2 regions of the Butyrivibrio sp. WCE2006 genome follow, and region 1 is predicted to be linked to the other one. Evidence: riboswitches for the same ligand, from Rfam matches in the RefSeq annotation. Region 1 holds a riboswitch; the other holds the start of a gene.

What was found. A riboswitch is a leader RNA that binds a small molecule or an ion and turns the genes downstream of it on or off. The one in region 1 is predicted to bind cyclic di-GMP.
Region 2: linked by a shared signal. The riboswitch ahead of T501_RS09155 (methyl-accepting chemotaxis protein) and the one ahead of T501_RS04655 (coiled-coil domain-containing protein) in region 1 are both predicted to bind cyclic di-GMP.

The regions. Positions count from the first base shown of each region.
Region 1 is NZ_JNKH01000004.1:95,341-116,703, reverse strand. Features, by position in the region: gene T501_RS04700 (hypothetical protein) at 1-24, opposite strand, end outside; gene T501_RS04695 (aminoacyl-histidine dipeptidase) at 537-2,189, opposite strand; gene T501_RS04690 (methyl-accepting chemotaxis protein) at 2,605-4,089, shown strand; gene T501_RS20010 (sortase) at 4,132-4,779, opposite strand; gene T501_RS04680 (Cna B-type domain-containing protein) at 4,986-6,194, opposite strand; gene T501_RS04675 (class C sortase) at 6,203-7,075, opposite strand; gene T501_RS04670 (SpaH/EbpB family LPXTG-anchored major pilin) at 7,301-8,860, opposite strand; gene T501_RS04665 (MucBP domain-containing protein) at 8,996-14,572, opposite strand; gene lepB (signal peptidase I) at 14,662-15,345, opposite strand; gene T501_RS04655 (coiled-coil domain-containing protein) at 15,542-16,450, opposite strand; cyclic di-GMP riboswitch class I at 16,759-16,839, opposite strand; gene T501_RS04650 (SpaA isopeptide-forming pilin-related protein) at 17,168-21,363, opposite strand, start outside.
Region 2 is NZ_JNKH01000011.1:136-11,945, forward strand. Features, by position in the region: partial or broken gene tnpA (IS200/IS605 family transposase) at 1-201, shown strand, start outside; gene T501_RS09155 (methyl-accepting chemotaxis protein) at 410-2,143, opposite strand; cyclic di-GMP riboswitch class I at 2,379-2,454, opposite strand; gene T501_RS21270 (hypothetical protein) at 2,889-3,044, shown strand; gene T501_RS09160 (hypothetical protein) at 3,053-3,427, shown strand; gene T501_RS09165 (flotillin family protein) at 3,424-4,950, opposite strand; gene T501_RS09170 (putative quinol monooxygenase) at 5,361-5,684, opposite strand; gene T501_RS09175 (MATE family efflux transporter) at 5,738-6,352, opposite strand; gene T501_RS09180 (DUF3990 domain-containing protein) at 6,470-6,994, opposite strand; gene T501_RS09185 (NAD(P)H-dependent oxidoreductase) at 7,014-7,589, opposite strand; gene ilvD (dihydroxy-acid dehydratase) at 7,868-9,610, shown strand; gene ribH (6,7-dimethyl-8-ribityllumazine synthase) at 9,673-10,137, opposite strand; gene T501_RS09200 (bifunctional 3,4-dihydroxy-2-butanone-4-phosphate synthase/GTP cyclohydrolase II) at 10,142-11,338, opposite strand; gene ribE (riboflavin synthase) at 11,364-11,810, opposite strand, start outside.

The DNA.
Region 1 (21,363 bases):
CTTGTTGATTGTTTTATTTTTCATAGCTTTCCTCATTTCCCCTTTACTAGCTGCAATGGCTTTTGCCATTTGTTAATTCCTATGTTGAGGAGTATATAATATTTTATTTCAGAAAAAATAACAGAAAATGAAAGAAAACTTCCAAAACTCGTACTTGAAAAGTTAAAGTTTCCATGAATAATTGAATATTCAAGACTTGGCAAATATCGAATAAAAATCGTAGTTTATTTAATTTAACTATATAAAATTTATTTATGATACAACTAAATGGATATTTCGTTCAAATATCGTCAATTATTAATTGTTAAATAATGCATCAATTAATTCAATGTCTATAATACGTTGATATTTATATGTTATATAGTTATAAAAAACTGGGAAAAGAATTATTAGTATGAATCTAAGAAGAATAAAAATAACAAATGTGAAATTCTCGCGAGCAAAGCGCTTTTTATTTTTATAAAATCCAACAGATTTTCCAGAAGATAAAAAGCCCGTCCTATCTTCATGATTGAACGGGCTGAATAAATAGTTTTTTACATTTCTTTTAGCAATGCACACAAGTAGTCCCAGGTAGACTTGGTAGATGCTACACTCAGCTTCTCATTTGTGGAGTGGATATCCTGCATATCAGGGCCTATGGAAACACAGTCCAGATTTTCGATTTTCTCTGAGAAAAGACCACACTCAAGTCCGGCATGAATAGCCTCTACTCTCATATCCTTTTTATAAAGTCTCTTATAAACTTCAAGCATCTTCTCACGAAGAGGAGATTCCTCACGGTATGCCCAGCCGGGATACTCGCCGGTTGTCTCAAATATTCCTCCAAAGCTTTCAATTATGATTTCCATCTTTCTAAGAAGTGCATCTTTGGCAGGTGCAATCGAGCTTCGTACAGAATAATCAAGAAGGAAGGCTTCAGTCATTGTTCCGGCGCTCTGGCTTGCTGCACTGGCCCCTTCTATAGCGCCTGACTGATTGCTTACAATCTTCAGAATTCCAAGGTTAAGAGATGTCTCCACAAGACCTTCAATAGAAGCGCTCATTGCCTGCACACCATAAGGCATTGCACAGATACATCTGGCAAGCTCTATAACTTCTGAGCAGGGAATAATTCCGGATACAACTTCGCGCTTCTCATGAATTTCAGTATATGCGTCAACACTTGAATCCAGATTGACTGATTCCATATTTGAAACATCTGTCTTTTCAGGCGGAAGACTGTTTTCAACAACTTCCTCAACTTCAATGGAAAGTCCGGGATCCTTAATTCCAAGCTCTGCCTTCAGGTCCGCCTCAACCTTATATGCTATTGATGAGAGTTTTCCAAAAAGTGAGAAGAATGATACATCAGGTCCTTTGATCTTGCCATGCATCTGAGAAGCAAGTCCCATAAGGAGAAGCTCTGCTTCACAATCTGAAGCTATCGCATTATCAGCAACTCCGCCGTTTAAGCTGATAAGGCCAACCTCAAGAGCATCTGTTATTTCGAGGAGAAGTCTGCCCATAATCACGTTGGCATTTCCTCTTCCCTTAACAATCATCTCACCTGAATGGCCACCCTGAAGACCTTTTACATGTATCTTTACCTTGATTCCACTCTTATTTTCTCTGGTAAGAGGCAGGTATCCATGAAAACGGGCGCCACCTGCACAGCTGACAATCATTACGCCCTCTTCTTCATTATCAAGATTTATCAGTTTTTTACCTGTAATATCAAAGCAGTCAAGTGCAACTGCACCGTCCATTCCAACTTCTTCATTTGTTGTAATAATGATTTCAAGCGGCGGATGAGGTATATCCTTGCTGTCAAGAAGAGCCAATGCATATGCGACAGCTATTCCATCATCACCTCCAAGACTTGTACCATTAGCCCAGACGAACTCACCATCTGTGGTTACATCAAGTCCGTCCTTCTCCATGTTGATCTTAGCACCTTTTTCTTTAACCGCTACCATGTCCATGTGTCCCTGGAGAATTACAGGCTCATGATCTTCATAACCCGGTGTCCCCGGCTTTTTGATTACTACATTCAGTTCCTTATCCTGTCTTACATAGAGATTTCTATCTTTAGCAAATTTTACAAGAAAGTTGCTTATCTTTTTAAGATTCCCTGATCCATGAGGTATTTTACAAATCTCTTCGAACCATTTAAATACTTCTGTTGGTTGTAAATTTTCAAGTGCCATTATTACGTCCTCTCGTTATATAAAAATTATGTTTTATAGTAAACTTCATATACTTTTGACGCTTACTATAGCTTCCTCATAACATTACTTATTTTAGCACATTTATCACTAATATGTTCAACCTCTTAAACCTAGTGCTACTGTCATCAAATAAGTCGAGGTATTTAATGACAGCAGCACTAGCTTACTGTTTGCACTTTGCTGAGTTCAAAGCTACGTGATTTGCCCTTATTTTATTATCTCATACATTTATTTTTGCCCATAAACGCTTCATATCATCTAAATTACAGGTTGAGTAAAATTTCGATTTTTATCAATTTTTTATATTATTTTAAACTGTTTTCAGATTTTATTCTTCTCTATCATGTTAAAATCTTATTGATATATAATGATGGCTTAATTGTGCATTAAAAAAATGCAGAAAGGACAGCATATGAATCCTCAACAGTTCAGACTTGCGAATAAAGTCAGTTTTATAGTTTGCAGCATAATTATAGGATGCGGTGTCTTACTATCAATCGGAGACATTACAAACAGAGGTATTACCGCTGGAAATGCTTCAATCATCTTGAGTGCCATAGTCGGTATGCTGATGCTTCTAGCCGGTAATTTCAAATTCCCGGAAGTCAAGATGGGCTCCATTCTTATTATGGCAGGCTCCACAATATTTTACTTTGTACTGATGATCGCTCAGGATAATCTGGTGTATTTTGCATTTGGATTACCTATCCTTATAGCAAGCATCATTTATCTGAACGTAAGACTCTGCCGTGCCGGTATCGGTGCAATATGCATTTCCTTTGCTATCACCTGCATTAAAACAATCGTCAAAACAGGCTCCCTTAACATTTCTTTTATTCCGGCATTCATAACTCTCGGACTTGCATTTATAACAAGTTTAAGTGTCGTAAGCCTTCTCACAAAATTCAATGATGAGAATAATGCGAAAATAAGTAAAAACGCAGAAAAAGCCCTTGAGACCGGTAATAAGATGGCTGACATCGCAAATAATATCTCTGATCTCTTTAACAACTCTCAGGATAGCCTTACCTCCCTGCAGAATATAATAAATGCTCAGCAATCCGGAATGCATGATATAGCAACAAGTATGGAAAGCACTGCTCAAGCCATCACCATTCAGGCTGAAAAGGTTCAGCAGATTCAAGATGAAACACTAACTACTGACGAACACACAAAAGAAATGTCAAAAGCATCTCAAGACACTCAGGATGCAGTGCGTGAAGGTGTTCGCGTGATTGGAAACCTGAAATCAAAATCTCAGGATGTTTCAAATACAAGTCAGGTTACAGTAGAAGCTACTCAGGCAGTTATCAATAAGGTTGAGGAAGTTCAGAAAATCGTCGGTGCCATCATGTCGATATCCAAGCAGACCAATCTACTTGCCCTTAATGCCAGTATAGAAGCCGCAAGAGCCGGCGAAGCAGGAAAAGGTTTTGCGGTTGTTGCTAATGATGTACGAGATCTTGCAGGCGAGACCAACAACGCATCTACAGAAATCACCAGGATCATCAACGAACTTACAGAAGATGTGCAAAAGGCAATGTCCAGCATTGATGATACAGTTTCTTCCGTTGCAGAACAAAATGAGATGATAGAGACTGTCGGAAACAGTTTTGACAGTATAAATGAGAATGTAGCTGATATGCTAAGTCGCTTTAGTGATATTGAGCGTGGTATGGATTCCATTTCCTCTTCTACGACAGAGATAAATGACGGAATTTCAAATCTCTCAGCTACCAGTCAGGAAGTTGCAGCACTCTCAAACGATGGTGCCCGCTCCGCTGAAAGAGCTGTTGAAGAATTTGATCAGTTTAAATCCATACTCTCAGATATTTTCAAACAGGCAAATAAACTTAAAGATATGCAGACAGATGATTAACGTAAAAGAGGTCTTCCATCGTGTGGGAGACCTCTTTTTCTATTATTCCTTATCCTCGGAAACTGCATTCTCTATTTCCTTTGTTACAGATGCCCCTGATCCGGGAGCAACCATCTTAACAAAATCACATCTGACAGTCACGCGGCTTGCGCCACCAATAGTGCAGGTAAATACAGTAAAGTCCCATTCACCTTCGTCCATGGCATCCACGTCATATGTACCTATGTCCTCCATATATGTGACTTCATAATAATACTGACGACCATCCACATCTGTAATTATGATGTTATCGCCTGCTACAAGGTTCTTAAGATTACCAAAATGATTTTGATAATTATGTCCTGCAACTATAAGATTATTCTCATAAACTGAACCCTTATATCTGCAGGGAGATGTCTTGGCATTCTGAGATGCCCACTCTGTCTGAATGGGAAGTCTTATATCAATTGCCGGAATCGTGATAATCCCGATAAAAGATTGTCCATTAATATCAATGGATTTCATTTCACCTGTAGGATTTGGATCAATAGGAGCATTGGTAATCTGCTCTTCTACCCCTTCAAGGAGCCCTGCTGCACTGACTCCCGCTGCCAAATCCTCTTTCTCATTATTGACAACAATATTTGCTGCAATTCCAAAGCACAGGAATCCCAGAAGAATCATTATCCGTCCTTTTGTAATTATCTTCATGTAAAAGCCCACCTTAATTCCGAATTATAATAGAGATAGCATCAGTAAATATACCCATGCTATCCCCATAGATTAAGTTAAGTAAGCCCCAATTTCAAACTTTTCTCATTTATAAACAATCGTTTTTCTTCTACTACATCATCGTTACCCAATCATATTTCCGCTTTTGCCCACAAAAAGTCATGACTTTACCGGTTCCCTGTTAGTTAATCATTCTTTCTACGACGTTCATTTCTAAAACCAAGAACTATAAGAATAATTCCCATAATCGCAAGGACAGGAATCGGCCACCACAACTGACCTGTCTGAGGAAGTCTTCTGGCACCCAGAACCTCAGGAAGCTCACCAACAAACTTTCTGATAGCACCAAGAACACTTCCGCCATCATCTGGCGGTGTTGAGCCTCCCGGGCTATCTACTGTATCCGGAGTTACAGGTTCGTTCGGCTTGGAAGGTTTACCCGGCTTATTCGGTTTGTTTGGCTTCTCCGGCTCATTTGGCTGATCCGGGCGCTTAGGCTTCTTTGTATTAACTATTACGATAGTATTCTCATTTTGAGAAATAGTAGGAGTATAACCTGTATTATCGTTTTCCTCTTCCACCGTAAAGGTATGACCTTTTTCGTAATTCCATGAATACTTCCAGTTATTTTCATTTGAAAGCTCAACAGTCTCAGCATATGCCCCATCACAGAATATTTTAACTTTGATGGAATCAGGTCTATCCTCTCCTCCATCATCAACCCACTGCTTATGAATTGCAAACACTTCAGGATCCTCTTCCAATCTGTTCGCTGCTCTCTTTGGAATTGCTATAACATCGTATTGGGCATTCGTCCATGTTCCATCCCAAAGATTATTACCATTTTCATCGATACTACTTGGACCTGGAACTACAGAAAGAAAATCAAAATACTTATATTGTATTCCTTCCTTTACCAAAGGATCACTCACTCCGTAATAAAGTCCCTTATCAACTTTGCCCAATCTGGTAAATCCATCATTGCCGGATGTTCCCTGATAACTTGGCTGAATGTTATTCTGAGCAACACACTTACCTGCTTCTGTAATTATAGTATCCCACTTCTCCTGATTAGCCAGTGAACGCATATCACTCACTTCCAATCCCAAAGAGTCGTATGGTGGAAGTAAGGTAAATTCTCCATTCTCCGAGATAGATGCTATCTTATATACCTTGGTGTTCACACCATCCATCTCTCCATATCCCGGAATATCTCCGACAGTATCAAAATAATAATACACGGATAATGTCGTCTCTCTGTTCATATCTATAAGACCAGGTCCATTATTATCAGATCCTGCATTAACCGTAGCTCCGGGCAATGCCAACAATGCAGACATGCTTATTACAGTCGCACCAAGTATCAGTTTTTTCAGCTTGCTAAAAATCTTCATAAAGCACCTCAATTACGAAGTAAATCCTCTTTTTTTATCTTTTTCTTTCTAAAACGATCCGATGTACTAATTACAAACCATATAAATAAGACTAGTATTATTGGTCCGGCTATAAATGGAGCAACCACAAGATTATTAATCTTAGCAGCATCCGCCGGTACTATCAGTCTGGTTTCTTCATTATAATCAACACGCCTGCCCCTTACGAGCATTCTGTGGGTGTTAACACCATAAGGTGTACACGTCACAAGCGTGACATATTCTTTGTCAGGATAAAATGTCAGACTCTGTGTTTCCTCAGGAAGCACTATTGAAATATTATCAACCTGATAGGCAAAGGTCTGATCCATTATATGAAGAAGGAATGTATCTCCTTCTATCATTTGATCAAGCTCTGAAAAAAGCTTTGAGGATGGCAATCCTCTGTGTCCGGATAAAAGTGTATGTGTTCCAATCGTTCCGGTTGGAAGTGATGATCCGGGTATATGTCCAATTCCTACTTGTAAAACAGATTCAGTAACGTCATGATATATCGGCAAATCAACGCCGATTTTCTCTATTTCTATATGTCCCATTACCCCTGTACCGGTGGGATCAAGAATTGAATGATACTCTTCCAGTTCTTCGTCTGATAGCGTAAAATTCAGTCCTCTGGATAAAAGTTTTTCGTTATATTCTACTGCTTTATTCCAGTACTGCTCGTAATCTTCTTCTGTTAAATTAGATATTGCTTCAGTATAATCTGAAACCGCACTACTTTGATGCTTAGAATTAATATAATTACTTACTGAGGGATATAAAAAAATTCCTAATCCAACTATAAAAATTCCTGCAAATATGAGATTTGGCAATTGCTTTGCAAATTCTTTTCTTTTCGCCATGTCTATCAATCCATCTTCGCAAATAACTTACATTACTAATATTGAATCCTAGTCAGGCTAAGCTCGTGAAAAATTCGCTAAGTGCACTGTTTAAATTTCCGCAGTTCCGGAATGAGCAATAAACCCAATCCGAAACTGCAGTATGTTTCTATATTTTGTCTACAGAAACAAGATTCAATATTTTATTTAATCTATAAATCCCTCTATTATAAAATAGAATTACTCTTAATCGTTCTTTCTGCGTACTACAAAGAATACAACAGCTGCTACGATAAGAAGTCCACCAATAATATAGAAAATTGTTGTACCGATACCACCTGTTGAAGGAAGAACTGTACCTTGATTATTAACTACATTAAATGAAGGAACCTGACCAATTACACCATCTATTGATGTCGCTACATTGTTAACTGTATATGTCAATACGTAACTTTCTACTTTTGTACCCTTAAGAACCGGAGTGATAACTACTTTAATAGGTGCTGTAAGCTTGTTATATCCATTAGGAGCAGTAACCTCGTAGAGATAGTACTCAATTGCTGCGTCAGGATCAGCATCTAATCCATTAAACATAAATTCAGCATTATTATTCCCTGTCTGAATATAGCTATCTCCGCCAGGTGTGTAATTACCATCAGCATCAAAAGCAAGAAGATCTGCCTTCTTATCAGTTATGTTATTCTCTGTTATATCACCAAGCTCACTATTCTTTGAAAGGACAAATTTTGCACCAGCTAAGGGCTGATCATGTTCGTCAACCTTAACTACCTTGAATTTAAATGTTGACTCATACACAGTCACATGCTCAGATGTTACTTCATTATTCTCACTGTAGTTGATCCATGCATCGTTGTGTTCATTGATCACAGCCTGAGCATTTACTGTTGCCTTATATGTCAGAGTTACTACTGTTGCTTCAGAAATTGTATCAAGATAATCCTGGATAAATTTAATACTTATATCATCCTGACCATCTTCCTCAACGTTTGTCCACTTAGTCAACTCATAGTTACTAGCAGATAAATCATCAGTACCTATTTTTATTGACTCCGGAGCATTCGCAAGTGTTAATCCCTTTGTAAGTCTGTCATGAAATACAACATTTTTTGAGCCTGGCTGAAGAGTAATATTAACTGTATAAGTTACTACATCTCCAAAATCATTTGTAGGCTGATCTTCTACCTTAGTTACTGTTGGAACAGAGTTCTTATCTTTTACAAGTGCATTAGGAGCCACACTGGTAACTGTTGCAAGTGTTCCTGTAGTTGTTGAAATGAAGTAATATCCTTCAGTAAGCCCGGTAAAAACTATTTCCTGTCCATCATTATCAGCGGTTTCATGAACTACCTCTGTACCAAATGTTTTTGCCCATTCACGGAACTCATTTGTAGAAAGACTGCTTTCACTAATGCCATCCTTCAGTCTTACATAGCCATTTGTATCAGTAAACCATGCGTTTCCTTCAAGAGTTTTTCCACTTGGCAATGTATATGTTATACCTTCGGTAGTAACATCTGTCGTGGTACTGTCATCAGTCGCTACCTTTCGAGCACTGTTTGTTGTTGCATCAAACAACTTATAAACAGTATATGTCTGATTTTTATTTGTCTGCTGCAGTTTAATCTGGTAATCTCCTGCATTTGCAGAAACAGTTTTAGTTGATACTACATTTTCTGTTGCTGCAGGCTGAGTCTGAGTTGTTTCCTCAGCTGCCACATTTAAGCTTGCACCCATGATCATGGTTGCAGCAAGAATTCCGGTTAATAGTTTCTTAAATCCTTTCATTTACCTCTCTCCTTTTCCTGTTGAATCTTGTCTGTTTTAGATAAAATGTTTATTTGTTTGGTGATTACTCACCTGATTTATCAAGTGCAAATGAGCACTTTTGTTAAAATGTCGAAGACATCTTAAACCATTACATTATTTTTCTCGCTTTTTTCTACTGTAAAGCATTGCAATAACCGCTAAGGTAATCATTGCTGCACCGGTTGCCATATAAGGTATGGTTCCTTCTCCACCGGATTCCGGAAGCACATTGGTCACAATTTTCGTATTTAATATCTCAACTGTGCCATAGTTTCCTTTTGCATCTACGTTCAGTATGTATCCGGGATCTTTGTAGTTTACTCCGTCAACAGTTATTTTCCCTGAATCATTAGCAAAGAATTTCTCATTACCTTTCGAAGAAGTAACACTGTATGTGACAGCATATTCTGTCAGGAATTCATCCGGTTCCTTGATACAGTACTCATACCTATTACCATCAGCATCCTCAATAAGAAGATTATCAACTGTATAAGTCCACTTATTTTCATCAGATAATGTAACTGATGAAACCGCATTATATGAATGCCAATCTTTCTCACCAACTTTCCTCTGCCATATGTAAAGTGTCAGAGGTGAATGACCTGACATATCATCTTTGCCATCCATGTCAAACCATTTCTTAGAAACTACCAGTTTGCCGGCAAGTGAGTTATTAAATACTACAGATGAACCATCCGCCTTACCATATGTGTAGTTAACCTGGAACTCATTCATCAGAGGAGTATCTGTTTTTGGATCCTTACCCAGATACAATTCACACTGAGCAACAACATTATCGAATTTCTTGTCAGTTGCATATCTTATATCTGCTCCGAGGTAGAAGAAATCTTCCCTCACAGTTGTCTGACCAGTATTGCTGTAGTTTCCCTGATTAGCCATATTTTCGCCATTATAGGTTTTATTAAACTCAGTATGTTTTTTGGTGACCTTTATTTCTACATAATACTCTGAAGTATCATATATTACTCCACCAAGTCCGGTATCAACTTCTGTAATCTTGTAGTAATAGATGCCTTCAAACCTATAGGGTATTGATGTAAACATTCCTATTGCTGAATAAGAACCATCCTTATTCTTCTTTGCATCTTTTCCGGTTAATGCAATAGTATTTCCACCGATCGGCATTGGCTGTCCGGTAGGAATGCTAACTCCATTTCCTGCAGAATCCCAAGCAGTATATGAAACAGGATCTATCCTAAACTGGAATTCCATATTTTTATTCCACTTACCACCTGTAAAGTTTTTAGCAATCTTTATAGGGCCAACAGGAAGGCTGTAATAGTTGCATACCTGAACTGTCTGAGTGTGAGATTTACTAGAGCCTTCTTTATTATTTACTGTATTATCTCCAACCTTAACATCAGTAGGTCCATGATCATAATGGTTAGGAAGATCAATGGAATACACAACTCTGTAATTATCCCCACCTGTTCCAATTGAACTTGCACCTTCTCCATCAACAGTTACATCATACTTAGTAACACGTGAGAGATTTGAATCATACAGGTAGGTTATTGAATTGGATGATGGTTCATATGCGAAAGTAATATCATCACCAACCTCTTCAACTGTATATGTACCTGATGGAAGATTATCTATAGTCCACTGTGCACTACGGTTATACGAAACTGGGTAGTAGTTACCTGTGGGCTTGTGCGTTTTGCCATCATATTCTACAGCCCCATCCATTTTAGGTTTTTGGGGATCCCCAACAAAACTTCTAAAGACAATGTAGTTCTTGGTTGCATTGTTGGTTATCCTGAAAGTACAATGGTTTAGCATTGAAAACTCTTTACCATCTCTTACAAAATCTGCATCCCAGTCATTTATTACCATCTTATGGATACGAAGCCTTCCGGTTCCGGTATTGTAAAATGCTACCTCATCTTCGTTAGCAATCTTGTTAGCAGATCTTTTTGTCTTAGCCATGACATGACCTGCCAAAAAAGGAATATTATCTTTATTAAGCCCCTCCTTTCCTACTGACTCTTCGAGAGATTTAATACGATTTAAATCATCTGAATTATTGGCATCCAGTTTGTAATAATCAACACTTTGATTATCCTTACCGGGGTTGTTAACCCTTGCAATTATGTAACTACTGTCCTTCTTAATGTTTATACCTGATCCACCATCCGGAATATCATTCTCAGTGATAACCAAATAAATAGAATCATTATAAATAATCTTCGAATCAGAATCGAATTTAAAAGCATATGAGATTCTGGAGCCATCATTGTAAACATTATTATTCAGCACCTTAAAGTTTGTTCCATTACTTGTGAGAGCTCTTATAGTAAATCCAAACTTAAGATTACCAGGATCTGCACCATTGAGATACTTTCTCAATAAGATTCCAACCGATCCATTTATGGTCTTATTGTTAAATGTAGGAATGTTACCGTTTATCTTTGTATTTTTAGTCAGAGAAGAATCAGTATAATATTCAGGGGTGCTTACTCTATAATAGATACCTTTCCCACTAATCTCATTCATCTTCTGAAGAGTTACGGTAACCTTCGCATAATATATGTTTTCATCAGGATAATAAGCTTTACCATTCTCATCAGTACTACCATTTATCTCACCAATTGCAAATAGAAAGTCCTGACTTTCTCCTACATTTTTTGCAGAAACATATTGGTAATGAGGATCTGTCTTTTCACTGTCTCCACCGAATGTCACAGAATTAAAGAAAACATTATGTGGTGATGCGTGATCATTCTCTACAGTTTCAACAACGCTCCAATTATTACCATTCCATTTGTATAGATTGAACTTAAAACCTGATACTGAAGCATCCTTACCATCTATGGTCTTATATGCCTGGAACTGTGCCATTCCACTTATCTGCCTGATATGATCATAGGTGTTATGCCACTCACCGCTGGTAATCTCAACATCAGGGAACATTACCCAGCCTGCTGATGTTGCCGCATTCTCAAAATGAGCATTTGAATGACCTGAAAGAAGTACGCCTACAACAGATCCACAAGTTTTAACATTCGTGGCGTTGATAAAGTTCCAAATAATCGTTTTAGAGGCATTATTAGCCTGCTTTAGCATCTCAGCCTCACCGGTTGGAACATCATTTACTCTAAACTTATGTAAAGAAATATTATCTGCTGTTGTAACATTGAAAACTACTGTCTGATCATCTCTCTTGTAGACATTTAGCCAATCATCCTGAGCTATTTGCTTCATGTCTTCGCTATTAAATGTCACATAATATGTACCTGGTTTATTAGCACGAATATCTAAATAATATTTACCATCATTTCCTACAACAACCGTCGCATTATCTTTTCTTGAAGCAAGATCATTCGAAGCATCCCTGGTATACTTTCTCATATCATCTACTAATTTGGTAATTTCTTCACTAGTATAAGCAGTATCAAACTTTACGTGATCTCCACCAACTTCGTTGACATGCGTGATTCTACTTGCATACTCCTTAGGGACGATAAAGTAAGCATCCTCACCCTTTAGCTGGAATGAACCGTTTACTGATGCTGCCATAAAGGTCTGCTCAACAGGATTTGTAAGATCATTACCTGACTGATCACTGGCATCGGCTATGTTTACTGCAAAGTTTGTCTCAGATTCCTTGATCTTAATTCTATTTGCAACAATACCGAAATTAATGGCATCTCCAAGAATCGTTTCAAATGTATCTGTACCAGGTTCATGTTTCTGATAAGAAATAACAGCAAAAACTGAAAAGCTATCTTCTTTGAACTCTACAGTTTCATTAGCATTTTCACCATTGTCAACATCAGCAGTAGTTTCTATCAGTGTCTTAACTTCAACATCCTCTGCTTTAATCTGCGTTGCTTCTTCAGTACTATTGATATCAGAAGCTTCTTTTACCTCTTCTTTAATAGGAAGATGAACCACTGCAATATTCTCATCTTCTACAGCCTGAAGGTCATTTGAAAGCTGATTGTTCTTAAACTCTATGCTTACGTTTACAGAACCCTGAAGCGGCTGTATCTCTATACCTTCATACATGAAAGCAATGTCATATAATAATGTGTTAGCCTCATTGTACTGACAAGCCTCTTCAAGACCGGCATCTTTTGCAATGCTCTCTGCGTTTTCATTAAGAGCATTCATGTAAGCATCATAACTATAATTTTCGGTACTGGAATTAACCTCTGTTACTTTGAGTTCAATTCCCTCTGGAAAAGCACCTTCAGATGTTGTCTCGGCCTTAACTATTACTTTTTCATCAGAATACTCAAAGTTCTTCTCTGATGTTAACTTTATATAATTGAAAACAATGTCTGCATCTTCTGTTACTACTATCTGCTCATTTGCAGCATTAGTAATTATGAATTCCTTAATAACTACTTTATTATCAGTAGCTTCTACTGCTTCACTATTTTCTGTCTCTTCATTTTCAGCTTCCACATTTTCATCTGTTTCTGCTGTCTCAGTATTCTCCTGTTTTTCATCGAAAACAGGAGTGATCCTTACAACTTTCTGATCATTGTAAGTAGCGTCTACATAAAAGAATCCATCTATATTTGTTGTTTCATCCTGCTTTAATTCTGTTTCAGAAGTTATTGCCAGTTCAGAAGCTTCCTTTATTTCAACGCCATCTTTATCAAGATATCTTGCTGTTAGCTTTATTCCACCGTCAATAATTACTTCTTTAATATAAGTAAGAACTACTGTCTTGTTTTCTTTAATAACCACAGTAGCTTCTTCAGCATTCTCAGCATCTGCCAATGCAACTTCATAATATCTGAATCCATTAGCATCCTGCTTTGCTGTGATTTTGGTGATCTCTGTTCCATCAATTGCAGCTTTCATAAATTCATAGCCGTCCTGCTTTGGAGCCTCTGTAGTAAAATCAAGACTCTCAGAAAGGCTTATCTCTTTTTCATCTGCGATTGAATTATTTTCTTCATCAACATAAGAAACTGTAAGAACCACATCCTCAGTAAGTTCTACTTCGTCCCCTGAAGCAAGTGTACCTTCCTTAGCTTTGCTTCCTTCAGCTTCTTTGCCTTCTTGATCTTCTGTCTTCAGCTCATCTTCTTCTGAAGTCAAAGCCTTATCAGCTGCATTCTCACCCTCAGCTGGTGCCTGTCCTGCTAAAGAATTCTCTGTTGAAGAATTATCTGTTGTTGGATTTTCTGTAGAAGTCCCCTCTTTAGTTGAATCAATTTCTGATGAATCAGTGTTCTCACCTATTTGATTATCAGAAGATGCCTCAGAACTTGCATCTGAGCCTTCTTCTGTTGAAGATGAATTGTCATCAGTTGTTTCCGTGGATGCTGCGTTATCTTCTGTAACTGAATTGTCAGATGAATTTTCATCAGAAGTCGCATTGTCAGAATTATCAGTTGTATCTTCTCCGGAAGCGTCTGAATCCGCAGAAGCAGTTTCTGATGAATCTGATGTATTTGCTGATGCATCCTCACTTGAAGTTGCATTTTCTTCATCGCCACTTTCAGAAGTATCTGCTGCGCTTTCCGCTGATATTTCTTCCGTGGAATAAGCTACATCAGAATCCTCCCCGGAATTATTCTGATTAAGAACCATTCCCACATCCTCGGCTGTTTCCTCAGATACCGCTGATGCCACTTTATTAAGTGAATACATCGTAGCTGTCGTGACAAGGAATGCAACCACCAGCATTAATGCACCCCACCTTTTCAAGAAAGCATGTTTTCTTAAAAACCCTTCTACTCGACTGTTGTCTAATTTCCTCATTTCTTCTTCCCTTGATTTCCCCTGTATTACCTCAATTACTGCAATTCCGGCTCTTCCATGTTCTCAGTACCGGTACTCGCCTTACTCTCGATACCGCCAAAATCCTTAAATGGATAAAGTCTGAAGAACACTCCGCCTATCAGCTGTTCTGCAGAGACGCAACCAACTGTCATAGATCTGCTGTCTATTGATACCGATCTATGATCTCCCAGAACAAAGTACCTTTTATCAGGAACCTGATATGGGAATGTGATTTTATCTCCTTCACCAACTGATTCTGCATACTGGCTAAAATCTGATACATATGGCTCATCGAGTTCGACACCGTTAACCGAGACTCTTCCATTGTCATCAATGTTGATCCAGTCTCCCGGTGATCCTATAACCCTTTTTACAAGAACCTTGTTATTGTAATAAAACGCTATCAGCTCTCCGGTCTTCAGTTCTGCATAGTTATTGGCAATAACAATCTGCCCTGTCTCAAGAGTCGGCGTCATACTATCACCTGTTACTCTGAGTACAGTTATGAAAAAGCTGGATACAAGTACTGAAAAAGCTGCCACAACTATGATTACGATGATTGTGTTTCTAAGCGTTCTCTTGTAATCACTTTTTCTGTATTCCCGCTTTAGTTCTGCTCTCAGTTCATCTAACGATGGTCTGTCAGATTGTACAGTCTGATTTTTTTCTTTTGGTAAATTTTCTACTTCTTTGCTCATAATGCCTTTATTTTTCTTGCCTTATGCGCATAAGTATTTTATGCGCAAGATACTTCAACATTATAAATAATTGTTATCATTAAATGTATACTGAATATGCATAAGCTAATGCAAAATTCGCACTTGACAAATTGGAATTTTTATGAATTATGTCTGACTAAGTATTTACAAATTCCATTTATGTAAACAAATTAGATTAGATATTATTTTCAGATGTTTCTTCGACTACTTTTTTTCTTGTAGTTCTTTTTCTTTTGACTTTTGTCTCTGCAGAATCTGTGATCTCACTTCCGTTTAATTCTATATCTTCAGCTTCTGCTTCCTCTCCCCAAATAACTTCTGGTATCTCCCTGTTTTCATTACCGACAGAATCCTCAATGCCGGCCTTAACTCTGCTCTTGCGACCGATTCCGGCTAGTTTCTTGATTCTTGTTAGTTCAGGAGCTTCCTTCTTTTTGGATGACTTCTGTTCTGCACTACTCTCATCCTGTTGTAAAACTTCTGTACTGTTCAGCGTCTCCTGGAACTGTATTGCAGCCTTCTGTGCTGCCTCAAAAAATCCATTTATTGAAAGTACAGCTTCCGCAAGTGTTCCTGCGGATTCTATCTGCCTGAGCTTTTTATCGGTTTCCTCCCGGAGAGCTGCTTTTTCTCTCTCCAGTCTTGCCTGAAATCCTTTAAACTCTCTGTCGTGTCTTGCTCTAAGTCCAATCATATCTTTTTGGAAAAGTGCTTCCGACTTTGCTTTCTGCTCATTGAATTTTTTGCGCATCTCAGCCTTTTCCTGATTGAAGCCTTCCATTAGTGCTGCTCTCTCATTTGCAGCCTGCTGTATATATGCAGCCTTCTCTCTTGCAAACTGTTCGAGCAATTCATTTTTCTGCTCTGCGAACTTACTTCTCATTTCAGCTTTTTCATCATCAAACTTTGAAAGAAGTTCTGCTCTCTCATTTGCCATCTGATCCAAAAGCTGTTCTCTTTCTCTATCGAATTGCTCCTGCATCTCCTTTTCATGCTCTCTTATACTTTCAGCTTCCTCTGAAAACTCTACGAGCATCTGCAGCAGCTCTTTTCTGTTAAGCCTTCGTAATTCTTTTTGTGCCATATATCTCCTTGATTAACGCATATATATGTCCACATTTTTATGAACTATATCCTGGAAAAATCGATTCGTATCGTATTAATTTCAACTATCAAAGATAATTTTATACAAATATCAGAAATAATTTATATTTTTTTAATAATTAAGCATAAAATATTATAGCATTAGTTCGGCAAAATGGAATCATTAATTATTGCTCTAATTTTTTTTCGTAAAATTAAGTAAAAAGCCCTGTTTGAAGATTATTCAAACAAGGCATTAGTAACAATAATTCAACACCCCGGATAAGAAGCACTCTCACCTTATCAAGTGTCGGCAACTGGCTGTCTGCCATATCGGCAGACCCTGTAGCTTTGCGTCACTACCTTGCGGCAGCTTTGCCTTTGAATAAAAACTATTTTATTACAATAACTACTACAATATCCATTATGTAAATCATAATTAAAACTTATTTTACATCACAGCGCTGTTTTATGATAAATCATTTGATTATAAAAATCAAGTGTATTATCATGATTTAAAATTTTTATTCAAGTCATATAATTTCTGGTTTTCTCCTTAAAAACACGAGCTGGAAAGACATGCAATCATATCATTCCGACTCGTATTTTATCTCACCCGGAAACAAGCATTTTATCTGACTCAGACCAGGCTGTTTCCAATACCTTTACTCAATCATGTTTCATATACTTGAACGCACTATTAAATAAATAGATTGCATCATTTACAGCTATTCACTTCTTTTTTGTTTTTCCTACTATACATCATTTTAAGGAATACAGCCGCCACCATAAATATCAGTCCTCCAAAAATTAATCCGTCTGTTCCTATTCCTCCCGTATCAGGAAGTCTATATGCCGGAACGTCATTTCGGTCATTTGTTATCCAAAGTTCGCCGGAATTAATTGGTCCCATCCTGGATTCATCCTCAACTACAGAATAATAGACTGTATTAACCTCTGAAATATAATAAAGATACTCGTATTTTTTTCCGTCTTCACTTCTATATTTCTCAAGATCATTAAGTGTTGTTGTCCAACCGCTTTCAGCATAAAGCCTTACTTCTTTTGAAAAAGTCTCATCCTCAACATAGTCTGATTTCCCTCCTCTTTGTGGTTCCGGGGTCTCTATAATCGGATTCGTATAGTCTATCTCCTCATATCCAAGAGAATTAATGACAATATTCAGATTCTGAGTCACAGGTATCGAATACCTGACTTCCTGTCCTCCGCTTTTATCAAATAGTGCTGCCAGTTCTTTTTTATCCACTTCTTTACCATTGATTTTTACAGATGGCATAGTTGTGTTCCATTCATCCTTAAAACCTTTAATGGTAAATGTAAGTACTGAACCGGTCCTTACAAAAGGAAAACCTGTATATCCTATTATGTAATTGTTATGATCTCTGCTATCAACATTGACTGATTTGAATGAAGTTGCCGCCCCTTTGCTGTCATTTCCTTTTAGATACATTCTCTTCAAATTAAAGGTCACTGTACTCGGGATCGTTGCGTTGTCAGTATTTTTCCAATATTTTGAAATCTTAATCCGGGTATGTTCACTTACATTCGCAAAGTTCACTTTCTGTCCGGATGAATAAGCAACTCCAAACAGATCAGCAAAATTATCCGGCAAATTCATAGGATATTTGTTCTTATCCGCTGCTCCCACATAAAACACCAGAGGCTCATCGCTCTTTAAATATCCTTTAGGTGCTTCTGTTTCCTCAAGCTTATAAGCTGTGTTGAATACCAACGGACTAAGTGATATTTTGCCGTCATCACCTGTTACCAGATTAATTTTTGTGCCGTCAAGTTCAGATATTTCCTTCCATCCTGTTTGATTGTTTGTCCATATGTAGAGCTTAAACTTTGCTCCGGGCAGCTTTAAACCATTATTATCCTTATCAACCTTATAGACTTCTATTCCTTTCGTGTTAGCTGCTGCTCCTACTCTCTGAACAGCGAACTCGGTTTTATCCTCAGAGCTGCTTCCATCATTGCCTATTCCTATTAGCTTAGCGCTATTTGACAGTTCTATCTGGGTCCCCTGATCCCCATTAAACGTATATCTATAAACGATTTTAAGATATTTTCCATCCGGAATCGTAAATGATATAAGTCCGGAATTAATATATTTATTCCAGTCTGATGTTTCGCTAGAATAAGATGATACCTCGTAGGAATACTCATCCTTTCCCAGTTCACGAAGGACTTCTTCACCATTTTCCCTGCTTACTTCATATACTGCTATAGAATTTTGCAAAAGAGAAACTGTAACTTTTCCATCCGCCTTTGATATAAAGGTATCCTTCAAAGTCAGTCTGTCACCTCCGGACAAAAGATCAGCAGCATTAGGGTTAACATCAATGCTGTATTCAATGGTATTTGTAGCATCAGCAAGATTTTTATTGCTGGTTTTCTTAATAATGTTTTTAGTCTTTGTAATTATCTGTGTCTGAGAAGCTTCCAGCAGCTGTTGCTTATCTTTTGTTTCCAAAATAACCGTATTCCTAAAGGTTCCCTCTTTGATTTTTTCAAAATCTACAGAGTCATTTATTTTTGCCCGCACTCTCACATATATCTCTGCTGAAGGACTATCATACATATAAAGCTCATTAACAAGCTTATCCGAAAGCTCACCAGGGGTAACATCTATCGAAATTGTCTTATCTGTAATATTATAATGAAGTCCATAGGCTTCAGCCTGGCTATTCAATACAATTGTTTTGCCACTTGGAAAAGATTTATTTGTTGATATTTCAACACCATAAAGAATCTTTTCTCCATGTTGTTCCCCATCACAGCTTAAAAGTGTAATATCATCTGGCAATGTGTCGGTTAAAACAAGATTTTTGTAAGATGTATTCTTCGGGTATGTCAGATTAATTACCCATGTAAGAATACCCTCACCAAAGAGGTCCTCAGAATAATAGTCATATCTTGACTCCTTTGAATTCCCTCTTCCATCCGACTTGCCAAGTCTTATCATATCAAAAGGAATGTTATCGCCCACAGTTTTCCCATGAACAGTTGCATTGTTATAAAGTCTGACATCGGATTTACTCATGGTTGTATAGCCGGATGATATATAAGAAAATTCTACATTTTTATCCAGATCACCATAAAACTTTATCGTAAATGCTTTGTAGCCTTTTCTGCCTTCAACTTCCCTTTTATATTTATTCTCTTTGATAATCTCATATTTACCGGAGTAACCACTTTTTGAAAGAGCAGCTTTCAGATTATTTTCAAGAATCTGAAATTGTTCATCGGTTATAAGCTGTGTGCCATCAATTATCTCATCAAAGTATGTCCAATACTGGGATTTATCCCAGCCTTCATTGTTCTTTATAGGAGCAAGCAGGGTAATATTCCAGGTCATATCAACCCACCCGGGATTGTTCTGATCGTAGGATATGTCTCCATGCTTTTTTGAAACATATTCTATGTTTCCAACTTCAACAGAGGCTGTCACGTCTTTGCCTGTGGATGGGTCATTTGGATCAAGTCTTATTGATGCTTCATTAGTAAGCTTTCTGCCATTAATAAGATGTGACTCATCATAAGTATATGAATATGTCAAAGTATACGTATTATAATCATCATGCCAAAATGTATAGCCCTCCTTTAAAGAAATAGTGTTTTTTCCATCAATAGCAGGCTCCACCATTATTTCCACATCAGGAGTAACTTTCTTATTATTTTTCTTCTCATCTATCTTCCGTATAAAGTCAGTAAGAGTAAACCCCTTCAGATTTCTATTAGATGAATTTAAACTGATTTTCCATGTTACGGTCTTGGATGCTTTATCTACATTTCCCCATTTATTTATATCAGGGAATTCACCATTAAACTTTATCTCCGCAACATCACTGGCGCTGTTTCTATTATCTTTTGCCAGAGCTTCATTTTTTAAATTCAGCCCTGTTCCATTACTCACTATGAAATCCGGCATATCAAATGTATATGTTATTGTATAGCGTTCCCCTTTAGTCATCTCCGGCAGAGTCATGCTCATTTTTCTGCCATCGATTGATGGATTGATACCGATTTCCGCACCATCACTGTCTTTAACAACAAGATTTTTGAATAATTCGTTTTTGGCTAATTCATTCTCAAAATCCGGGTTCTCATTTGTATCATTATTTTTATTATTATAAACTCTGATAATATCCTCTAATAATACAGGTCCATCAGTACCATGGTTTGTACTTATAACAATATTGTAGGACGCTTCTTTTGTCTCTTTGTTGTAATTAACATCTTTTGTGAGGAAAAGATCATAATATCTGTCTTTTATATACCTTATTGTGAAAACAAGCTTGTCACCAAAGTCATAGGTTATATCCTTTTCTGTCTCATTCTCGCCAAGGTCTGCTTTCGCTGTAAAGTAAAAATTTCCATAAATGATCTGTGAAGAATTCTGCTTAGCAAATTCCTCATAAAAGTCAAAGGTGACAATTCCGGTACCTCTTGCTACAGAAAAAGTACCAACCTTTACATTATCAGAATTAAAAATATAGTCAGAAACATCATCTTTTACTTTAATTCCACGTTCCTCAAGGTTAAATGTAATGACTCTGTCATTTTCATTTATAGTTCCTATTCCAAGCAGATAATCGAGAGTAAACAGTATTGTGTCATTTACACTAACCTGTGCCCCGGACTCTATTTCTGTTCCTCCGCTATAAGCAAGGTTACCATTTTCCCAATGTGTTTCAGGATTTTTAGTTATGGTCACATTTCTGATTTTCATTCCATCAACACTTGAATAGACCACAAATTCCGACTCTTGTGTCTCATCTGATGCTGCATGGGCTGTCATAACAAATATTTTTCCTAAAAGATCATCAATGCCCTCAGTGTTTTTTACATCCTCATTGCTTTTTGAATCCTCATTAGTTTTCTGAGAAT
Region 2 (11,810 bases), on a different contig from region 1:
AAAGAAGTCAGAATCAAATATCGTGAACATATAGAAAAATATCTGTGGGGAGATGCTCTTTTCTGGAGCAGGAGTTATTTTTGCGCCACAACCGGATCCGTTTCACTTGAGACAGTGAAAAAATATATAGAAAGCCAGCGCACGGATGACCACAAAAGAAAATATGAAAAGACAGGACGATATAGTAAAGCAAAGCACTGAGTGTCAGCGATTCATCCCCCACCGACTATGTAGGAAGGAGTTTTCTCGCTGATACATCATAAATATTGGACTATTTTTTATAGTTTTTTGTACAGTTAAATCTATGATATAGATATAAAAAGAATGCATTCAAAAAGGTATGACCGAAGCCATACCTTTCCATAATTAAATCCTTATGATTACTATGAATATTTATCAGCTATAACGATTATGCTGACATCTTATCAAGTGAGAAGAAATCCATCTTCTCATTAAGTGTTTCAGCCATATCACGAAGATCATTAGCCGCATTGCTTATAAGCGCAAATGTAGAATTAAGCTCTTCCATTGAAGCATTTGTTTCCTCAGTAGATGCTGCATTCTGCTGAGAAATAGCTGAAAGCTCTGAAATAATATCAGTAAAGCTTGCCTTAAGCTGGTTAAGGAGATGAATCTTTTCAGAAATCATTCTGGTTGAGTTATCAACGTTATTTACATTGGATACAACAACATCCATATCATCCTTTGTAGATGTAAGCTGTGCGTTCTGCTCCTGCATGCTTTCGCCAAGTCTCTGCATAGTCTCAACACTCTTTTTTGATTCTGCTACAAGAGTCTCAACTATCTGACTAATTGAAACAGCAGCCTTCTTTGACTCTGAAGAAAGAATACCGATTTCTGAAGCAACAACTGAGAATCCCTTACCATAATCTCCTGCTCTTGCAGCTTCTATTGTTGCATTAAGAGAAAGAAGATGTGTCTGCTCTGCTATCTGTGTGATTACATTTGACGCCTCGGCAATGTCCATAACTGAATCATTTGTAAGACGAATCTGATCATTGATATCCTTCATGGATGTCATAACATCCTCATTTTTATTCATAAGATCGCTAAGTGTATCAACTGTGCGATTTGCACCTGTTAACATCTCATCTGCTGCAGCTGAGAGACTCTCGATTCTATCTGTAATCTCATCGATACTGTCGCCCATCTCATTTGTATTGTTTACAGAGCTTTCCATGCTCTCAGCCTGTGAAGCTGCTCCGCGGCTGATATCTTCAACAGCGCATGTAACCTGCTCTGCAACACGTGAAGCTGACTCTGCTGAACTTGCAAGAGTCTCACCTGACTTAGTTACATCTTCAGAAAGCTTCTTTGTAGCGCTGATAACATCCTGAAGCTTGTCACGAACCTGCGCTGAACTTGCAGCAATAACACCAAGCTCGTCCTTACGGTTAAATGTACGATCTTCAATATAGAATGAAAGCTCACCATCTTCCAGCTTCTTAAGACCATCTGTGATGTCTTTGATGGAATTTGAAGTTTTTGTGATAAGAATACGTGCAACTATAAGATTAAATACAAAGAATATCAAAAATGTTGCTATTATTGCTAAACCTGCAGCTCTCATGTTACCGTCAACAATTGTTGTATCACGGCCGGCAAAAATCATACCAATAACTGAGCCATCAGCGTTTTTAAGAGGAAGATAATATGCATACCAGTTCTGATTTGCGATTTCAAAATTAGCAGCAAGATACTCATCACCTTTTCTTAATACTTCATCTACTACAACGTCTGATGCCTTAGTGCCTTCCATACGCACCCCTGTTTCAGCATCTTTAAGTGAAGTAATATAACGTGTATCACCAAAGAATACAGTATAGTGCATACCTGTCTTTCTATTAAGTTCATCAAGCTGTCCCTGATACAAATCATGTACAGGTGTCTCACCCTTTAAGAGCTGACCATCTTCTCCCAATGTCCAGTCTCCTGAAATCTGATTGGATAATTCATCTTCCAAAAGGATAGCTGCAGCATGCAAGCCTTCCTGGAAGGAAGTGAAATAAGCCTTCTTAATATGATTAAAGCCAATAAGGCCTATGAAAAATGACATAAGCAGTGCAAGGATAGAGGCTATGAGAATAATACGACGGACCATGTTTCTACTTTTTGTGTTCATAAAATACCTTTCCGATTGTCATTTGCAATCTTGAATAAAAAACGGTGCATTTGCCTTATAGAAACAGTAACGGCATTTCTATAACGCAAGTAGTTATAGCCACATATAATCATGTGACCAGATTTTTGCAGGCAGGATAACTCTCCCGCGATACATTTTTGCTTCAAAAAGAATAATCTCTTAAAAAGCAAAAAAAGCATGGAATCATGTCCCATGCTTCAAATCTTAATATTTAAGATGCAACTGGCTGACATTTTAAAGTCCCTATAGCTTTGCGCCACAGGCTTTCACCTGCTTTGCCCTGAATATTACAAATTGGAATTATAATTGAGAGTATTTGCTTGCGCAACAAAAAATTATATAAGATTTAATTTTTCTACCATATGTCACATTCGGTACCCTAAAACTACTATCTATTTGTTAAAAATGTATAAAACTTATATAAAATTTTTACTATGTTAACTTTAGACAACAAAAATAATCCGGCCCATGCTTCCCTGTCTTTCTGTAATTGCCTTATCTGTGACGTTATCATATACTAACAATATTAGCGTCAATTACTATTCTTACAGAATCAGGGCAGTATTTATAAAAAAATTCTAAATTCACATATTTGCATAGTAATAATAATTTTTAGAGCTATTTATAAATTTTTAAGCCTTCCGATGCAGAATCTACACAATTTGTGACTATGCTTTATACAACACAAGAAGTGTGTGCATTTTTACATTTTGAGGTATTTATCATGAAACCGTATGATAATAAAGATAAAATCATAGATACTATAGAATATAACGGAAAGTACAGAAATGTGAGCGACATCAGAAACAGAATACTCGCTGCCGTTGGTACGATTGTTCTTGTCGCAGTTTTCATTACTCTTCCTATACTTGTACTGTGAGTCTTAATATGAAAAAAACAAATGAAATAAGCTACAACATAACTGAAGATCAGATCCGGTATATCCAGGAGCATACTTTCAATATGCTCTACCAAGACACCATGTACTGGTTGTTTACAGAAAGAATGGCTATGTATTTACCGTTCCTGCAGAAAAAGAAGGAATCACTTATTTCTCTGCAGGAACTACTTACATATTGCAAAAATCACTATATTGAAGTTTATCCTATGCCCTTTAAAAAGGGAAAACTCCGTACAGCTATTGCTTCTTATATTGAGTCCTATAAGATGTACCGCGATGGATTACTCATAAAAAGCAATAAGGTTGCACGTCTTATAGTAGAATACTCCAAATTCTGCCTCGCAAATTTCCCGGCTGTTTAATTGTTATCTTTATCAATGGTAACATTCACTCCGTCCCCGCTAAGGTTAATGTTCTTGTTAACCTTGGCATCATACGTGCCGGCTCTCATGATTTCTGTGAAATCAACACCTGTTGCCTCTGACATGGTATCAAATACCTGCTTCATAACAATCGGCATGTTTCCTGAAATCTGACTTGCACCATTTGAGCCATCCCCTGTTCCATAGATGTTAATCTTATCAATCTGTGAAAGAGGCTTAGCAATCTCAGCAGCCATCTGAGGCATGATTTTGATCATCATCTCAGCCATAGCAGCTCCGTTGTACTTCTTGTATGCTTCCGCTTTTTTCTCCATAGCTTCTGCTTCCGCGATACCTTTTGCTCTGATTGCTTCAGCTTCTGCCTTACCTTTTGCAGCGATACCTGCAGCCTCAGCATCATATTTTGCCTTGATACCTGCAGCTTCCTGCTCTGCAGCGTACTTCTGAGCTTCAGCCTGTGCCTTCTTTGCATCAGCCTCACGCTCCTGCTCGTACTTGGCAGCCTCAGCCTTTTTCTGTCTCTGAACCAGCTCTGCTTCAGCCTTTTTCTCAGCCTGATATTTCTCAGCATCAGCCTTCTTCTCAATTTCAGCGGCAAGTTCCTGCTGTTTTACAATAACTTCCTTCTGTTTAAGTTCTGCTTCACGTTCAGCCTTTGCAATCTGAGCATTAACAGTTGCTGTCTGAATTGACTTCTGCTGTTCCTGAGTCTGAATCTCATAAGCTGCATCAGCTACAGCGCTTGCTGTATCAGCTTCTCTCTTAAGTTCTGCCTGCTTGATGGCAAGTGCATTGTTTTTTTCAGCAATCTCTGTCTGTGCAAGAACTCTTGCATCATTAGCTGCCTTGTCAGCCTCAGCTTTTGCTATAGCCACGTCCCTGTCAGCCTGAGCTTTCGCAATTGCTGCATCCTTCTTGATCTTAGCTGTGTTATCCATACCAAGATCACTGATAAGACCATTTTCATCTGTTACATTCTGGATGTTACAGGAAAGAATCTCGATACCAAGCTTATTCATGTCTCTTGAAGCCTTCTCCATAACCTGATCTGAGAAGCTGTCTCTATCGGTATTGATAGTCTTAAGAGCCAAAGTACCGATAATCTCACGCATATTACCCTGCAGTGAATCCTGAAGATCCATAGTAATCTGCTCAGGAGACTTGTTTAAGAAGTTCTTAGCAGCGAGTTGAATTGCTTCAGGAGTTGTTCCGATCCTTACCTTTGCTACTGCATCAACATTTACATTGATGAAGTCATTGGTAGGAACAGACTGCTCTGTTTTAATGTCTACTGTCATTTGTCCAAGATAGAGTTTATCAACTCTTTCGAGGAATGGAACTTTAACTCCTGCTCTACCAATAAGAATACGTGGAACTCTTCTGATACCGGATATGATAAATGCCTTATCCGGCGGAGCTTTCACATAGCCTGCTGCTATGATAAGAATTGCCAAAATAATAATGGCTGCAATGATGATTGTGACTGTTGTGTTTGTCAACATGGATTTCACCTTCCCTCTTAATAATAATATTGTCTTGTTACAGTTATTATTTTAACAATCTGTACTGAAACAATATATCACAGGTTTGGCGAATTTATGCATTTTATTTTCATCTTTTGGTGACTAATTGCATTATTAAAGGCTGCCACACGAATTACGCATGACAGCCTGAATATTTAAGGGAGGAGCTGTCTGGTTCTAAACCAGACAGCGTTATGAAAAAGATTATTGTTTCTAATTTCATCAAAGGTCTTCGTCCTTCGATATAGTTATCTTATCAGCACTTCCTTAACTCAAATTTAATAGGATGTTAACAGTTTGTGTACTTATTTTGAACAGGGTATGTCACAAACAGCTTAGCCCTAACCACTTTAATTACAGGGTACAACAGAAATGAGATATTGATTTAATCATGCTCTTATAAATCCTTCGTCTGATTCAGGCATAATGTCTGATGTATATCTTTCAACTCTCATGTGAAGATCATATTTTTCACGCAATTCAATTATAGTTTTCATCATCGGTGATTCATGATGAATATCAATCGCCTCCTGGCTGTCCCACGCATCGATCAGTAGCACTGTTTCCGGATCATTCATAGGGAAAAAGTATTCATATCTGACATTTCCCTTTTCAGAACGTATTTTTTGCGCAGTACCACTTTTCTCCATATCCTCTGCAAACTTGCGTGCACTTCCATTAGTTCCTGTGTAATAAATATTTACCGTGATCATATTCTCTCCTTTTACAAAAAAATGCGCTTAAGTGAACGGAAACATGTTTACCTTTAAGAATTCATCTCCTGCTCCAAACCCGGAAGATTGATAGTTGCGTCATTTAAGCTCTTTTTCCATGTCAAAACAGCTACAGGAAGTCCTAATAATTCCGCTATCACAAATGCTATCCACACAAAACTGATATTACCGAATTGACTGATTGTATATGCAAAAATCAAAGGTAATATTGCTTGTCTTATCATTGTAATGAACATGCTTCTGGTTCCGTAGGAAAGTCCCTGAAGACCTGCCGCGAACACAGTTCCGGGTATATACAAAAGATATGCTATCGCAAGAATTCTGATAGCTACTATTCCTATTCCCATCATGTGCTCAGAATTCTTAACCTTATCAGGTCTCTTTTCACCAAGTGCCTTGGATATTACTGCATTTAGTCCTACTGCATTTCCAAGTCCAAGCGATGAAACAATTAGCTGGACAGGGCCTGCAAGAGATAATGCTGTTAACGCATCTTCAGATATTCTTGAAACGAATACTGAATCCACAAGATTATACAGTGAATTTATCAAAAGACTCAGCATGAGTGGGATTCCGGTTGAGATAACAAGTTTGCTGACCTTTTCAGTACCCATGAAATTTTCTTTTACCTGTGCCCTCTTTGCCATTTTAACTCCCTCATATATGTACCGTTTGTGTCGTACTACTTATAGTGCCATTCCTTTTTAGATTTGACTTTTCATTACTCTGACTAAAGAGGGAATTGTTTTTAGAAACATTGAGCTTTACATTTTTTTCATCGCTTCAGAAAAATCAATCTGATACTGCTCGCGTTCTTTTCTGATAGTTTCTAAAAGTTCTTCATCCTGACCTGCATCAAAGGCTCTTTGCCAGACTAGCTGATCCAAAGCCTTCTGGGTCTTTATCACTACCTGAGTATATTCAGGACCGATCATCAGAAGAGAAAGAGCTTCGTCGCTGCTTAAAAAGCCGCTTCCAATAATCCCCAGAGTATCAAATAATGTGTCATTGGCGATGGGACCTATCACTATATCAGCAGGCAGAGTATCCTCAAGACGCCTGTTTTTCATGATTTTTTCAAACCAATCAGCATTCCTTGACAGACGGATTATCTCAAGACCATTTTCATCAAGTTCGTATTCGTTTATAAGTGAATCCTTTACAGCCCATCTTCTGGAAAACTCCAGGTCAGAAGATAAGTAGAAACCTTGCCCAAAGTCCGCATTTTTCCTGCCTCTTGTGATACTGGGATCTTTAATAATCACATCGCTTGTATGATAGAGTTTCATACAGTTCTCCTTTGAACAATTAATCTATTTTCATATTTTCCACAGCATCCTCTGCGGAGCGCATAATAGCATCCACGTCAGCGCCATAGATATCCAGGCCGACAGCCTTTATGAGACGTACATCCTCAATGCCATAATAGCTCTGTGCCAGCGCCTTAACATATTCGAAACCGTAGGCTTTGGGGACAAAATTCCCACCTGCTGTAGTCACATAGAATATTCTGGATGCTTTACACAGACCGATAGGAATGCCCTCTTCCGAATACCTGAATGTGATTCCTACGACATTAACCAGCTCCAGATACTGCTTTAACATGGCAGGGAAAGATAAATCCCAAAATGGAGCAGCTATAACAATGCACTCTGCCTCTGCGAAACGACGGGCAAGATCAAACATAGAATTATTAAAGTCACCCTCTGAAATAAGCTTATCGCGCTTACCAAGATAGTCCTCATTAACAGTAGGAAAAGTAAGACCTTCAAGTCTAACCTCATCATAAGGCTGCTCCAGCTTTTTAAGAAGCTTTTGAGCGAGGATAGCGGTTCTTGATTCTTTTCTTACACAAGCATTAATGTACAATATCGGATTTGCCATATTTTACCTCTAAGCTTGAATCAGTCAACGATCATAGCACAGTTCCATATGAAAAATTGAACCAGAATAGATTATAATGTTTCAATATTATTTTAATGACTATTTATAAGATGAGTGTTGATGTTTTCTTAATTAATTATTAACAATTATTTACCACGCATATTATGTATGGCTGAAAGTCATACTATTTTTATTACTTGATGGAAGCTTTCTTGGATTTTTAATGTAGGAATGTCATAATGTTAGATATAAATGTGAATTGCTTGGAGAGATAATATATGGAACTTAAAAGTCAGGAAATGAGGAAAAAAGCACCGGAAATGGACCCTTTACGCCTGGGAACAGGCTGGTCAAAGGAGGATTTGTCCAAGCCACAGATTTTTATCGAAAGCACTTTTGGTGACAGTCATCCGGGAAGCGGTCATCTTGATAAATTAGTCGAGATGGTGAGAAAAGGCGTAAAGGATGCAGGTGGATTCGGCGCCCGTTATTTCTGCACAGATATGTGCGATGGTGAAAGCCAGGGGACAGATGGCATCAATTATAGTCTTGCCAGCAGGGAGATGATCGCCGGTATGATCGAGATTCAGGCCATGGCAACTCCTTTTGATGCAGGAGTGTTCATTGCAAGCTGTGACAAGGGCGTACCCGGGAATCTTATGGGGATGATGCGAGTTGATATGCCTTCTGTTTTTATCTCCGGAGGAACGATGAATGCAGGCCCTGATATGCTGACTCTTGAACAGCTTGGTATGTATAGCGCAAAGTTTGAAAGAGGAGAAATAGGGAAAGAAGAGTTTGATTTTGCCAAACGTAATGCCTGTCCAAGCTGCGGAGCTTGTTCTTTTGTGGGAACAGCCTCAACTATGCAGATTATGGCAGAGGCTCTGGGATTGTCACTTCCCGGAAGTGCTCTGATGCCAGCCATGTCTGCAGATTTACTGGATTATGCATATGAATCCGGAAAAAGAGCTGCCCTGATAGCTGGAATGGATAACATGAGACCATCAAAAATTGTTACGATGGAAAGCTTTGAAAACGCTATCCTGGTTCATGCTGCAATATCAGGATCCACAAATTGTCTGCTTCATTTACCTGCCATTGCACATGAGCTTGGTATAGAGATAACAGGAGAAACCTTTGACCGATTACACAGAAATGCCCATTACCTTCTGAATGTAAGACCTGCAGGTAAATGGCCTGCAGAGGTTTTCTATTACGCGGGCGGTGTTCCTGCAATAATGGAAGAACTAAGGCCACTTTTACACCTTGATGCCATGACTGTTACAGGTAAGACTCTCGGTGAAAATCTCGATATGTTAAAAAATAACAACTTTTATGAAAAGTGTGCAAAGCTTCTTGCTGCTTTCGGAGAAAGATATGGTGTGAAGATTTCAAAGGAGGATGTAATAAGGCCCTATGACAATGCGATAGGAACGGATGGAAGCATTGCAATCCTTAAAGGGAATCTTGCGCCTGAAGGGGCTGTTATAAAGCATACAGCCTGCCCTAAAGAGATGTTTAAGGCTATATTGACTGCAAGACCTTTCGACTCAGAAGAGGAATGCCTTGATGCAGTGCTTCACCACAGGGTTAATAAGTCAGATGCGGTATTTATCCGATATGAAGGCCCTAAGGGTAGTGGAATGCCTGAAATGTTCTACACATCCGAGGCAATTAGCTCTGATAAAGAGCTTGGTAAAACTATCGCACTTATTACGGATGGAAGATTCTCCGGTGCATCCACCGGTCCGGTGATCGGTCATTGCTCACCGGAGGCTGCAGATGGTGGTCCCATTGCACTTGTGGAAGAAGGAGACCTCATAGAACTGGACGTATTTGAGAGAAAGCTCAATATCATCGGTGTAAAAGGTGAACGCAAAACCGAGAAGGAAATTGAAGACATTCTTATTGAGAGAAAGAAAAACTGGAAACCCAAAGATATGAAATATAAAAAGGGTGTTTTGAAGCTCTTTAGTGAACATGCCGTAAGCCCAATGAAAGGGGCATATATGGAATGAATCACTAAAGCCGACTGCATTGGAAGATGGTGTTTATCTCACACCATCTCCTCCACTTTTTTTCAGTTCATTTCTCTTATGAGATTCACCATCTCTATGGCTCCCTGAGCACATTCAAAGCCCTTATTTCCAGCCTTTGTGCCTGCTCTCTCCACTGCCTGTTCAATGGTATCCGTGGTAAGAACTCCAAACATTACAGGAACTTCCGAATTCAGACTCACCTGCGCAATGCCCTTTGATACCTCAGAGCAAACGAAGTCATAGTGGGAGGTCGCTCCGCGGATTACTGCTCCAAGGCAGATTACAGCATCATATTTCTTGCTGTCAGCCATCTTTTTAGCAATAAGCGGAATCTCAAAAGCCCCGGGAACCCATGCCACCTCAATATCCTCTTCCTTTACATTTTCACGCTTAAGGCCATCAATTGCACCTCCAAGGAGCTTGGATGTGATAAACTCGTTGAACCTTGCCACAACAATGCCGACCTTAACGCCTTCTGATACCAGTTTTCCTTCATAGATTTTCATACAATTACACCTCCAGTAAGTGACCCATGCGGATCTTCTTTGTTTTTAGATAAAAAATGTCATAGCTGTTGGCTTTTATCTCAATCGGAACTCTTTTTGTAATCTCAATTCCATAATCCTCCAGCTGATAAACCTTGTCAGGATTATTCGTAAGCAGCTCCAGAGAATGAATTCCCATATCTCTCAAAATCTGAGCGCCTGTATAATATTCTCTAAGGTCTCCGGGGAAACCAAGGGCTATATTGGCATCAAGGGTATCCATTCCGCCATCCTGAAGCTTATAGGCTTTGAGCTTATTAACAAGGCCGATTCCTCTGCCCTCCTGTCTCATATACAAAAGCACTCCTCTGCCATTTTGGGCAATTGCCTTCATAGCAGCATCAAACTGCTGTCCGCAGTCACATCTAAGGGAGCCAAATACATCTCCTGTAAGGCACTCTGAGTGCACTCTGCAGAGGACATCTTTGCCGTCACTTATATCTCCGAGTACCAGTGCTACGTGATGCTCGCCGTTTAGCTTGTTGATATAGCAGTGCGCCGTGAATTCTCCATATTTTGTTGGCATTTTTGCAATCGCAACACACTCAACAAGTTTGTCGTATACCTTTCTATATTCCACCAGCTGAGGAATAGTAATAAAAGTGATTCCCATGCGCTCAGCAAGCTTTCTAAGGTCATCTCCTCTCATCATTGTGCCGTCATCTGCCATGATTTCACAGCAAAGACCACATTCCTTAAGTCCTGCAAGTTTCATGAGATCTACTGTCGCCTCAGTATGGCCGGGGCGCTCTATAACTCCGCCCTTTTTAGCAACAAGAGGAAACATGTGTCCGGGTCTTCTGAAATGCATAGGATTTACATCATCCTGCACGCAGCTTCTGGCTGTAAGTCCCCTCTCCGCAGCTGATATTCCGGTGGTTGTTCCTACATAATCAATTGAAGTCATGAAGGCTGTCTCATGATTATCAGTGTTATGACTTACCATAGGCGAAAGTGCGAGCTTTACTGATATTTCCTCACTCATTGGCATGCATATAAGCCCCTTTCCCACAGTTGCCATTAGATTAACGTTTTCTGTAGTCGCATATTCTGCTGCACAGATGAAATCTCCCTCATTTTCTCTGCCTTCGTCATCCATCACCAGGATAACATTTCCATTTTGTAAATCTTTTATCGCTTTTTCGATTAGTTCTTTTTCCATATATTCCCTTCCTTAAAGCAAGTAATCAATATCCGTTTGCCATCAGAAATTCTTTGGTCAGACCGCTTTTTTGCGCACCTTCAACAAATTTCTTTACATATTTACCGACTACATCATTTTCAAGATTAACAGTGTCTCCATTTTTTCTATGCCCTAACACCGTTTCCTTTAAGGTATGAGGTATTATTGACACTTTGAAGCTGTTACTTGTCACATCTGCAACGGTAAGGCTTATTCCATCAATAGCAACAGAGCCTTTTTCAACTATTCCGTCAAGAATCTTTTTGTCTGTACTTATTTCAAACCAGACAGCATTTCCATCCTGCCTTATACTCTTTATTTTTCCTGTTCCATCTATATGTCCGCTGACGATATGGCCTCCGAACCTTCCATTTGCAGGCATCGCCCTCTCAAGGTTGACAAAGCTCCCACTAACCAGCGCTCCAAGCCCTGATCTGGAGAAGGTTTCATT